DNA from 2 places in the Bradyrhizobium ontarionense genome. Region 1 is predicted to be linked to the other one. Evidence: riboswitches for the same ligand, from Rfam matches in the RefSeq annotation. Region 1 holds a riboswitch; the other holds the start of a gene.
The links. Region 1 has a riboswitch for glycine ahead of LQG66_RS07685 (D-amino acid dehydrogenase). Riboswitches for the same ligand answer to the same signal wherever they lie in the genome.
Positions count from the first base shown of each region.

Region 2: linked by a shared signal. The riboswitch ahead of gcvT (glycine cleavage system aminomethyltransferase GcvT) and the one ahead of LQG66_RS07685 (D-amino acid dehydrogenase) in region 1 are both predicted to bind glycine.

Region 1 is NZ_CP088156.1:1,708,241-1,714,367, reverse strand. Features, by position in the region: gene LQG66_RS07695 (acetolactate synthase large subunit) at 1-1,118, shown strand, start outside; gene LQG66_RS07690 (FAD-binding protein) at 1,120-2,721, shown strand; gene LQG66_RS07685 (D-amino acid dehydrogenase) at 2,982-4,247, opposite strand; glycine riboswitch at 4,392-4,487, opposite strand; gene LQG66_RS07680 (glutathione S-transferase family protein) at 4,600-5,223, shown strand; gene LQG66_RS07675 (IclR family transcriptional regulator) at 5,227-6,015, opposite strand; gene LQG66_RS07670 (SDR family NAD(P)-dependent oxidoreductase) at 6,047-6,127, opposite strand, start outside.
Region 2 is NZ_CP088156.1:8,253,574-8,259,700, reverse strand. Features, by position in the region: gene alaS (alanine--tRNA ligase) at 1-1,576, opposite strand, end outside; glycine riboswitch at 1,758-1,870, shown strand; gene gcvT (glycine cleavage system aminomethyltransferase GcvT) at 2,016-3,170, shown strand; gene gcvH (glycine cleavage system protein GcvH) at 3,180-3,545, shown strand; gene gcvP (aminomethyl-transferring glycine dehydrogenase) at 3,702-6,127, shown strand, end outside.

The sequences.
Region 1 (6,127 bases):
CTGCAGCCGATGACACCACCGTGCAGGCTGTTGCCGCGGCCATCAAGGCGGGCGGCCGCAGCGCCGTTCTGCTCGGCGGCATGGCGCTGCATGAGGCGGCGCTGCTGGCTGCGGCGCGTGTCGCCGCGAGCGCCAACGTCAAGATTTACGCCGAGACCTTTCCGACGCGCATGCAGCGCGGCGCCGGCCTGCCCACGGTCGACCGCATCGCCTATCTCGCCGAGATGGCATCGATTCAGCTCAAGGAAATCGACACGCTGATCCTCGTCGACGCCAAGGCGCCGGTGTCGTTCTTCGCCTATCCCGGCAAGAAGAGCTATCTCCCGCACGATGGCTGCAACGTGCTCACGCTGTCGACGCCGGCGCAGGACGCTGCAGGCAGCCTGACCAAGCTTGCCGTCGCGCTGGGGGCCGAGCGCAGTACGCCGGCGTTGGCTCAGGCATCGCGGCCCGGGCGTCCGCGCGGCAAGAAGCTCACCGCCGAGAAGGTCTGCAAGGCCGTCGGCCATCTGCTGCCCGACAACGCCATCCTGGTCGACGAGGCCATCAGCTCCGGCCTGATGCTATCGAAGTTCACGTCCGGTGCGCCGCGCCATGATCTGATCACGCTGACCGGCGGCGCCATCGGGCAGGGCCTGCCGAACGCGATCGGCGCTGCGATCGCCTGTCCGGACCGACCGGTGCTAGCGCTGATCGGCGACGGCAGCTCGATGTACACGATCCAGTCGCTGTGGACGATCGCGCGCGAGCAGCTCAACGTCACCGCTGTGATCTTCAACAACGCCTCCTATTCGGTGCTCAACGTTGAGCTGGAGCGGGTCGGCGCCGACGAGATCGGCCCGAAGGCGCGGGCGCAGCTCGACCTGCACGGGCCGGTGTTGAAGTTCGCGCAGATTGCCGACGGCATGGGGGTGCGATCGACCCGGGCGACGACGCCGGACGAGTTCACGACTGCGCTCGAGCGCGCGCTGGCGACGCCGGGGCCGCATCTGATCGAGGCCGTGGTGCCGCCCGCACTGACGGGCCTCAAGCTGAAGCTGTTGCCGCATCTGTTGGGCTCACTCGATCGCATGCCGCTGTCTGTGGCGCGCATGCTCAAGCGCAAGATCGCACCGTGACATGAGCACGACGCTCCAATCCGATGTCGTCATTGCCGGCGGCGGTCTTGCCGGCATTGTCACCGCACTCGAGGCGCTACGCGCCGGCAAGTCGGTCACTTTGGTGGACAGGGACACGCCGGAGCGGTTCGGCGGGCTGGCGCTGTGGGCGTTCGGTGGCATGGCGCTGGTCGGCACGCCGCTGCAGGCGCGCATAAAGATCCCGGATACGCCGGAGATCGCGCTGCGCGACTGGCTGCGCTTCGGCGAGCTCGATGAAGCCGATCATTGGCCGCTGCAATGGGCGCGCTACTACGTCGAGCATTCGCGAGCGGAAGTCTACGACTGGCTGCTCTCGCACGGCGTGACCTTCATGCCGGCGGTCAACTGGGCCGAGCGCGGCCTGCAGGGCGACGGCAATTCGCTGCCGCGCTATCACATCGTCTGGGGCACCTCGCACCGGCTGACCCGCGTGATGATCGAAGCGATGCGCGCCGCCGATGGTGGCGGCAAGCTCAACGTGCTGCACCGTCACCGCGTCATCAGTCTCGATCGCGCCGCCGGGGCTGTGTCGGGTGTCGTTGCCGTCAACGAGGAAACCGGCGCCGAGATCCGCATCGCGGCGCCGCTGACGGTGCTGGCGATGGGCGGCATCAATGGCGGCCATGAGGAGACGCGTGCCAACTGGGTCAAGGGCCGGCCGCTACCGCAGACGATGCTCAACGGCGCCCATCCGTTCGCCGACGGCGAGCTGCACCACCATGCCGCTGACGCGGTGGGCGCACAGATCACGCATGCCGGCGAGATGTGGAACTACGCCGCCGGCATTCCGCATCCTCATCCGCATTTCGAGGGCCACGGCCTGTCGCTGGTGCCGTGCAAATCGGCACTGTGGCTCAACCACAGAGGCGAGCGTATCGGCCCCGAGCCGCTGGTCACCGGTTTCGACACCCACGTCCTGTGCCAGCGCGTGGCCGCGCAGGACAAGCCCTACACATGGCATCTGCTCAACTGGCGCATCGCCGCCAAGGAGTTCGCCATATCCGGCGCCGAGCACAATGCGCGCATCCGCGACCGGCAGATGCCGATGTTCCTGAAGGAGACGCTGCTCGGCAATCATCGGCTGGTGCGGCAGATGCAGCGCGAGAGCCGGCACTTCCTGGTCGACGACACGCTGGCCGGTCTTGCCGCCAAGATGAATGCACTGACGGGCACGGACGATGTGAGGCCTGAAGTGCTGCAGGCAACCGCTGACGCGTTCGACGCCAATTTCAGGAACGGTGACAAGCTCCACAATGACGATCAGCTGCGCCGCATCCTGCATGCGCGCCAATGGGGGCCCGACAAGCTGCGCACCTGCAAGCCGGCACCGTTGCAGATGAGCGGGGCAGGGCCGTACATCGCCATTCACATGCAGCTCATTACCCGCAAGAGTCTCGGTGGTCTCAAGACCGATCTGCAGAGCAGCGTGCTCGATGCGGTGGGCGCGCCGATCAGCGGCCTCTATGCGGTGGGCGAGGCCGCCGGCTTCGGCGGCGGGGGCGCCTCGGGCAAGCGGTCGCTGGAAGGCACCTTCCTGCCCGGCTGCATTCTCACCGCGCGAGCGGCGGTGCGGGCGATGTGAGGGGCGGCCCCGTCTTCGCGCGATAAGTCGTGCAACGAACTCATCGCATGTGCAGGCCACAACCTCTCAGCACGTCATTCCGGGGCGCCCGCAGGGCGAGCCCGGAATCCATACTCACAGGCCGTCATTGTGGCGCGAGATCGCCGTGGCCGCGCACTCGTTTTCTCACCCACAGTCGTGGTTATGGATTCCGGGCTCGCCCTGCGGGCGCCCCGGAATGACGGCGGTGAGACAGCGAGTCTCCGACATTGCCGCCCGCATCACGCCGCGTTCGGCCGGGCCACCACCAGCGCCGATACTGCATCGGCCGTCGCGGTCGCCAATGTCCAGCCGAGATGGCCGTGGCCGGTGTTGTAGAACACCCGCGGATTTTTGCCGCGGCCGACCCGCGGCAGCATGTCCGGCATCATCGGCCGCAGGCCGGTCCACGGCACCGACTGCCGCGTCGACAGCCCCGGAAAATGCGCCCGGCACCAGTTGATCAGGGGCGAGATGCGCTCAGCCCTGATGTCGCGATTGTAGCCGTTGTATTCCGCGGTGCCGGCGACGCGCAGCCGCGTCGGCCCGAGCCGGCTGGAGACGATCTTGGCGGCGTCGTCGAGCAGGCTGACCCAGGGCGCGGCCTCCTGGTCGGATTTTTCCGAGAGCTGCAGCGTGATCGAATAGCCCTTCACGGGGTAGATGTTGACGCGGTCTCCGAGCGCACGGGCGAACTGGCGCGACAGCACGCCGGCGCAGACCACGATGCGGTCGAACTGATGAACTTCGGTCGGCGGCGCGGTCTTCTCCAGCTGCGGCTCGGTCGACTGGCTGATCACGGTGACGCCGCGATCGCTGGCCGAGACCGACAGCACCTCGTCCGACAGTCGCATCGCGACGCCGAGCCGCTCGCAGGCCTTGGCGAGCCCGATGGTGAATTTGTGGATGTCGCCGGTGAAGTCGCTCGGCGTGTAGAAGCCGCCGTAGTAGTTGCCGCGCAGCGCCGGTTCGATCGCCTTCATTTCCGACGGCGTCACGGTGCGGCGCTCCAGCCCGCCCTTGGCGAGCAGCGCCGAGACGCCTGCGGCCGAGTCGAACTCCTTCTTGGTCTCGTAGAAGTGCAGGATGCCGCGATCCTCGCAGTCGAAGTCGATGCCCTCGTCGGCCGCGATCTTGCGGAGATGCGCGCGCGCCTCGAGCGCCATGCGCACGGTGGTGACGGTGTTCTCCTCGTAGCGCGGGATGTTGGCGATGAACTCCATCATCCAGCTGATCTTGTGCCAGGTCGGGGTCGGATTGACGAGCAGCGGAGCGCCCGGCGTCGTCATCCATTTGATGCCCTTCCAGACCGTGGCCCAGCTGTTCCAGACCTCGGCATTGGAGACCGATAATTGCCCGCCATTGGCGAACGAGGTCTCCATGGCCGCGTAAGGGTGGCGGTCGAAGATGGTGACGCGGCAGCCGCGTTTGGCGAGATTGTAGGCAGTGGTGATGCCGGTGATGCCGGCGCCGATGACGGCGACATGGGTGTTTTCAGGGGTAGACATGCGTATGCTCCAGGCCCGCGTGCTTGCTGCGCGGGATTGCATGCCCCCTCTGTCATTGGCCTGAGAGCTTCACCTGGCGCCGTGAATCGGCTCCAGACTTACACCGTCGGCGGGAGCGAGAGCGCTCCGCTTTCCAGAGTGTCGAAACAGGTTGCGGTCCCTTTGCCTGAGAGTTTCCGGGGCGGTTGCTCCTTCGGCGCCGGATGGCTTTCGCCACCCGGTCTCTTCCGCTCCCGCACTGCAGCAATATCCGTGCCATGCGGGCAGGAAACGACCGCTGCTTTTTTTGCGGCCTGCTGTCGATCTGGTGCTGATGCGTTCGTCTTCAAGGTAACAGGCAAGGAGACCCGTCATGAAGATCTACTGGATCAAGGCCCAGGCCCCGCGGCGCGTGCTGGCGCTGGTCAAGCATCTCGGCGTGCCGGCCGAGTTCATCGACATCAGCCGCGGGCTGAAGACGCCGGAGTTCGCCGCGCTCAATCCCAACATGAAGGCACCTGTGCTGGTCGATGGCGACACCGTGCTGTGGGAGTCCAACGCCATCATGGCCCATCTCTGCGTCAGTGAGAGCTGCGACATGTGGCCGGCGCGCCAGCCGCAGGAGCAGGTCGAGGTGCTGCGCTGGCTGGCGTGGAACGATTGTCACTGGGCACCGGCGGTGGGGCCGTTCTATTTCGAGCACATCGTGCGCAAGACTTTCGGGCTGGGTACGCCGGATCGCGCAGCGCTGGTCGCGAAGGCGCCGAGCCTGAAGACGTTCGCGGCCGTGCTCGATGGTCACTTGCGGTCGCACGACCATATCGCCTGCGACCGCCTCACCATCGCGGATTTCGCGGCGGCCTCGATGGCGACCGACTGGCGCGAGGCCGAGATGCCGCTGGAGTCGTTTCCCAACATCGTGCGCTGGCTCGACGGGCTGATGCGGCTGCCGGCCTGGGCGGAGCCGTGGCCGGAGAAGCGCTCGGCGGCGGCCTGAGCCTCACGGCTGTACAGTGCCGTGACCGAGCTGCTTGGAGATCTCGGCCGCGCAGGCGCGTAAGCGCGTCGCGAGCGGTGATTGCCAGCCGGCGTCGAAGGTGCCGGCCGGCCCCATCGCGGTGATCACCAGCGCGACATGGCCGGCGTGATCGAACACCGGTGCTGCGAACGCATTGACGCCGGGCAGGGGATCGCCGACGGCGCGCGCCAGCCCCTGGGCGCGCACCTCGGCCAGCATCTCCGCGACCTCACGGCTTTTCGGCGCGCGTTTCGGATTGTAGCCCACGCCGAGACGATCGAGGCCGGCGTCGAGCGCGGCCCTCACCGTCTTGGGCGGCAAGAAGGCTGCGAAGGCGCGGCCCGTCGCGGTCTCCAGCAGCGCCATGATCGAGCCGACGCGCATCACGATGTGGACCGGATGGCTCGGCTCCTCCAGCCGCACGACAGTTGGGCCGTTGGTCCCCCACACCGCGAGCGACACCGCATGATCGATGGCGCTTGCGAGCGCCGCGATCTTGGGCGTCGCGATCCGCACCGCTGAGAGCCGGCGCAGGCTGATCAGGCCGAGCTCGAGCGCGAGCGGGCCGATCTCGTAGCGGCCGGTGGTTTGGTCCTGCTCGATCAGGCCGATGCGCGAGAAGCTGACGAGATAGGGATGCGCCTTGGCCGGCGACAGCCCGGCCTCGCGGGCGAGGTCGCGCAGCATCATCGGCTCGCCGCTGCGCGCCAGCGCCTGCAGCAAGGTGCCGCCCACCTCGATCGACTGGATGCCGCGGCTCTCTCTGCCCATGCTTTGCGTCGTCCCTGGTCCGGCGCCGTGCCTACACCGCGAGGAAGCCGCCGTCGACCGGCAGCGTGACGCCGTTGACGTAGGACGCCATGTCGGAGACCAGAAACGCCAC
Region 2 (6,127 bases), 1.9 Mb from region 1:
TCTTCTGGGTCTCGGTGACGCGGACGCGGACGCCGTCGCCGGTCATCAGGCCGGTGTCGCCGACCTGGCCGCCGGACTCGCCGTAGAACGGCGTCTGGTTGAGCACGATGACGCCGCTCTCGCCGGACTTGAGGCTCTCGACCTCGGCGCCGTCCTTGACCAACGCGGTCACGGCGCCTTCCGCGGTCTCGGTCTCGTAGCCGAGGAATTCGGTGGCGCCGAGCTTCTCGCGCAGCGGGAACCAGATGGTCTCGGTCGCGGCCTCGCCGGAGCCGGCCCAGGCCGCGCGCGCCTTGGCGCGCTGGCGGTCCATGGCGTCGGTGAAGGAGGCCTGGTCGACGCTGATGCCGCGCGACTTCAGCGCGTCCTGGGTCAGGTCGAGCGGGAAGCCGTAGGTGTCGTACAGCGTGAAGGCGACGTCGCCGTCGAACATGTCGCCCTTCTTGAGCGAGGCCGACTTCTCGTCGAGGATGGTGAGGCCGCGCTCGAGGGTCTTGCGGAAGCGGGTCTCTTCCAGCCGCAGCGTCTCCTTGATCAGCGCCTCGGCGCGGATCAGCTCCGGATAGGCTTGGCCCATCTCGCGGGAGAGCGTGCCGACCAGCCTGTGCATCAGCGGCTCGCGGGCGCCGAGCAGCTGCGCGTGGCGCATGGCGCGGCGCATGATCCGGCGCAGGACGTAGCCGCGGCCCTCGTTGGACGGCAGCACGCCGTCCGAAATCAGGAACGACGAGGCACGCAGGTGATCTGCGATGACGCGGAGCGACGCCTTCTGCGGACCCGAGGGGTCGGCATTGGTGAGGTCGGCGATGGTGCGGATCAGTGCGACGAACAGGTCGATGTCGTAATTGTCGTGCTTGCCCTGCAGCACCGCGGCGACGCGTTCCAGCCCGGCGCCGGTGTCGATCGACGGCTTCGGCAGGCTGACGCGCGCTCCCCCCTCATGCTGCTCATACTGCATGAACACGAGGTTCCAGATCTCGATGAAGCGGTCGCCGTCCTGCTCCGGCGAGCCCGGCGGCCCGCCCCAGATCTTGTCGCCATGGTCGTAGAAGATCTCCGAGCACGGTCCGCACGGGCCGGTGTCGCCCATCTGCCAGAAATTGTCCGAGCCACTGATGCGGATGATGCGCGATTCCGGCAGCCCGGCGATCTTCTTCCAGAGCCCGAACGCCTCGTCGTCGTCGACATAGACGGTCGCGGTCAGCTTGTCCTTCGGGAGACCGAACTCCTTGGTCACCAGGTTCCAGGCGAGCTCGATGGCGTGGTCCTTGAAGTAGTCGCCGAACGAGAAATTGCCGAGCATCTCGAAGAAGGTGTGGTGGCGGGCGGTGTAGCCGACATTGTCGAGGTCGTTGTGCTTGCCGCCGGCGCGCACGCATTTCTGCGAGGTGGTGGCGCGGTTGTAAGGCCGCTTCTCGACGCCGGTGAAGACGTTCTTGAACTGCACCATGCCCGCATTGGTGAACATCAGCGTGGGGTCGTTGCGCGGCACGAGCGGCGAGGACGGCACGATCTCGTGGCCGTTCGCGGCGAAGAAATTGAGGAAGGTCGACCTGATCTCGTTGACGCCGCTCATAGCAATCCAATCGAAGAAGTCCGGGAATTCGGCGGTGATGCTTTTAGACAAGGGGACTTCGCCTGTCCAGAAACTGTGCAGAAACATCATGGGGTTGCTGCACGGCTCCTAAAGCTGGTTGAAAGCCACAGTGACGCGTTGACAGCACCCATGAGCTGGTGTTTTGTCGCAACCGTTGACGACAGTCGCGTCGGGAGAGACCGGTCTTTTGAGGTTCTGGTAGAACTTCGGGGGATCGGCGCCGAAGGAGCAACCGCCCCGGAAACTCTCAGGCAAAAGGACCCTCGCGACTGCAACTGCATCTGGAAAGAGGCGCTGGCCGGGCTTGAACCGGACCGCGTCCGCCGACGGGATAATACTCTCAGGCACAGCGACAGATGGGGCTTCGGTGGCGTTTTTCGGGACTGGTCCCGAGGAACCGCGCGAGGACCCCTGATCGATGGCTGAACCGGCTGCTGCTTCCTCTCTTTCACTCAAGCGAACGCCGCTGCATGCGCTGCATGTCAGCCTCGGCGGCAAGATCGTCCCCTTCGCCGGCTATGAGATGCCGGTGCAATACGCGCCCGGCGTGCTCAAGGAGCACCTCCATACCCGCGCCGCAGCTGGACTTTTCGACGTCTCCCATATGGGCCAGGTCGCGCTGGTGCCGAAATCCGGCAAGGTCACAGACGCCGCGGCGGCGCTGGAGCGGCTGGTGCCGCAGGACATCATCGGCATCGCGCCAGGCCGCCAGCGCTATGCCCAGTTCACCAATGCCGATGGCGGTATTCTCGACGACCTGATGGTGGCGAATTTCGGCGAGCACCTGGTGCTGGTCGTCAACGCCGCCTGCAAGGACGCCGACATCGAGCTCTTGCGCAACGGGTTGTCGGACGTCTGCGAGGTGCAGCCGCTGGCCGACCGCGCGCTGCTGGCGCTGCAAGGTCCGCGCGCCGCGGCCGTGCTGGCTAAATTCTGTGCAGACGCGGACAGCATGCGGTTCATGGATGCGGGACCGCGGATGATCGACGGGCTCGCCTGCTACGTCTCGCGCTCCGGCTATACCGGCGAGGACGGCTACGAGATCTCCGTTCCTGCCGACAAGGCCGAGCAGCTCGCGGAAGCACTGCTATCCGACAAGGATGTGCTGCCGATCGGGCTCGGTGCCCGCGACAGCCTGCGGCTGGAGGCCGGGCTCTGCCTGTACGGCCACGACATCGACACCACGACGACGCCGGTCGAGGCCGCGCTGGAATGGTCGGTGCAGAAGCTCCGCCGCAGCGGCGGCGCGCGCGCCGCCGGCTTCCCGGGCGCCGACAGGATCCTCGCGCAGTTCGACAGCGGCGCAGCACGCCGCCGCGTCGGCCTCAAGCCAGAGGGGCGCGCACCGGTGCGCGAAGGCGCTGTTCTGTTTGCGACAGCCGACGCGACTGATCCGATCGGCAAAGTCACTTCCGGCGGCTTCGGTCCGACGCTGAATGCGCCGGTCGCGATGGGCTATGTGCCGACCGCCCTCGCCGCGCTCGACACCAGACTATTCGCAGACGTGCGCGGCCAGCGGCTGCCGCTGCGCGTCGCCGCCATGCCCTTCGTTCCCAACACCTATAAGCGCTGAAGGACGTCCATGACCACGCTCTATACCTCCGATCACGAATGGCTCAGCATCGACGGCGACACAGCCACCATCGGCATCACCGACTATGCGCAGGCCCAGCTCGGTGACGTCGTGTTCGTGGAGCTGCCGCAGGTCGGCCGCTCCCTGAAGAAGGCAGAGGCCGCCGCGGTGGTCGAATCGGTCAAGGCGGCCTCCGACGTCTACGCGCCGATCACCGGCGAGGTCGTCGAGGTGAACCAGGCGATCGTCGACGAGCCTGCGCTCGTCAACACCGACGCCAGCGGCAAGGCCTGGTTCTTCAAGCTCAAGGTCGCAGACAAGGGCGAGCTCGGCGGGCTGATGGATGAGGCCGCCTACAAGGCGCACACGGCGTGATGACCGTGCGGACGACGACAACCATCGTCGTGCCCCGCGCAGGCGGGGCATCCAGTAATCACCGGCGGCAGCGGTCGAACAGAGGCGCCTCGGCGTACTGGATCGTCCGCTTTCGCGGACGATGACACCAACTTTGGATTTTCCAGCGAGGCCCTCATGACCACGCCGCTCAAGCCGCTCGACGATGCCGCCACCAGCTTCGCCCGCCGCCATATCGGCCCTTCGCCATCAGACGTCGCGGCGATGCTGGAGACCGTGGGCGCCAAGAGCGTCTCGGAGCTGATGGCGCAGACCCTGCCCGGCACGATCCGGCAGGCGGCGCCGCTCGTGCTCGAGCAGGCCTTGAGCGAGACCGAAGCGTTGTCGCACATGCGGGCGCTGGCCGCGCAGAACCAAGTCTTCACCTCGCTGATCGGTCAAGGCTATTCCGGCACGATCATGCCCGCGGTGATCCAGCGCAACGTCCTGGAAAACCCGGCCTGGTACACGGCCTACACGCCCTATCAGCCCGAGATCAGCCAGGGCCGCCTGGAAGCACTGTTCAACTTCCAGACCATGATCTGCGATCTCACTGGACTCGACGTCGCCAATGCCTCGCTGCTCGACGAGGCCACCGCCGCGGCAGAGGCGATGGCGCTGGCCGAGCGCTCGGCACGCGCCAAGACCAAGGCATTCTTCGTCGATGAAAACGTGCATCCGCAAACGCTCGCAGTGCTCCGCACCCGCGCCGAGCCACTCGGCTGGCAGCTGATCGTCGGCGATCCGGCCAAGGATCTGGACGCAGCCGAGGTGTTCGGCGGCCTCCTGCAATATCCCGATACGACGGGGCGCCTGCGCGATCCGCGCGCCGATATCGCCAAGCTGCACGACAAGGGCGCACTCGCGATCCTCGCCGCCGATCTGCTGGCGCTGACCCTGATCGCCTCGCCGGGCGAGCTCGGGGCCGACATCGCGATCGGCTCGGCGCAGCGCTTCGGCGTACCGATGGGCTATGGCGGACCGCACGCCGCCTACATGGCGGTGCGCGATGCGCTGAAGCGCTCGCTGCCCGGCCGCATCGTCGGTCTTTCCGTCGATTCGCGTGGCGCGCCCGCCTATCGCCTGGCGCTGCAGACCCGCGAGCAGCACATCCGGCGCGAGAAGGCCACGTCCAACATCTGCACCGCGCAGGTGCTGCTGGCCGTCATCGCCGCGATGTACGCGGTCTATCATGGTCCCGAAGGGCTGAAAGCGATCGCCCGCATCGTGCACCGGCGGACGGCGGTGCTGGCGGCGGGCCTGCGCAAGCTTGGCTTTGCGCCCATCAGCAGCGCCTTCTTCGACACGGTGACCGTCGATGCCGGCGACAAGCACGCCGTGATCGTCGCTCGCGCACTCGCCGAGCAGCTCAATCTCGGGCTCGATGCAGGCCGCCTGCGAATCGCGCTGGACGAGACCACGACGCCGGACATCGTTGAGGCGGTCTGGCGCGCGTTCGGCGGCGAGCTGTCCTATGCGGCCATTGATGCGGAGGCGCGCGATGCGCTGCCGGCCGAGCTCAAGCGTCAGCAGCCTTTCCTGACCCATCCGGTGTTCCACGCGCATCGCTCCGAAACCGAGATGCTGCGCTATTTGCGCAAGCTCGCCGACCGCGATCTCGCGCTCGACCGCGCGATGATTCCGCTCGGATCCTGCACGATGAAGCTGAATGCGACGACCGAGATGATCCCGCTGACCTGGCCGGAATTTTCCAGCCTGCATCCGTTCGCGCCACGCGCCCAGGCGGCCGGCTATCACACGATGTTCGCCGATCTGCGGGAGTGGCTGTGCCGGATCTCGGGCTATGACGCGGTGTCGCTGCAGCCGAACTCCGGCGCGCAGGGCGAATATGCCGGCCTGCTGGCGATCCGCGGCTACCATGCCGCCCGCGGCGAGAGCCACCGCACGATCTGCCTGATCCCCTCCTCCGCCCACGGCACCAATCCGGCCTCCGCGCATATGGTTGGCATGGAGGTCGTCGTGGTCGGCTGCGATGCAGGCGGCAATGTCGACCTCGGTGATCTCAAGGCGAAGGCGGAACTGCACGGCGCGAAGCTCGCCGCCATCATGATCACCTATCCGTCGACGCATGGCGTGTTCGAGGAGCACATCCGCGAGATCTGTGACATCGTCCATGCCCATGGCGGCCAGGTCTATCTCGATGGCGCCAACCTGAACGCACAGGTCGGCCTTTCCAGGCCCGGCGACTACGGCGCCGATGTCAGTCACTTCAATCTGCACAAGACCTTCTGCATTCCGCATGGCGGCGGCGGCCCGGGCATGGGCCCGATCGGCGTCAAGGCGCATCTGGCGCCGTTCCTGCCAGGTCATCCCGCAACTGATGGAACGGCGACGCATCTGGTCGGACCGGTCGCGGCCGCGCCCTACGGCTCAGCCTCGATCCTGACCATCTCCTACATCTACATGCTGCTGATGGGCGGCGAGGGCCTGACCCGCGCCACCGAGATCGCGATCCTCAACGCCAACTACGTCGCGGCCCGGCTCGATCCGCATTTCCCGGTGCTCTACCGCAACGAGCGCGGACGCGTCGCGCATGAATGCAT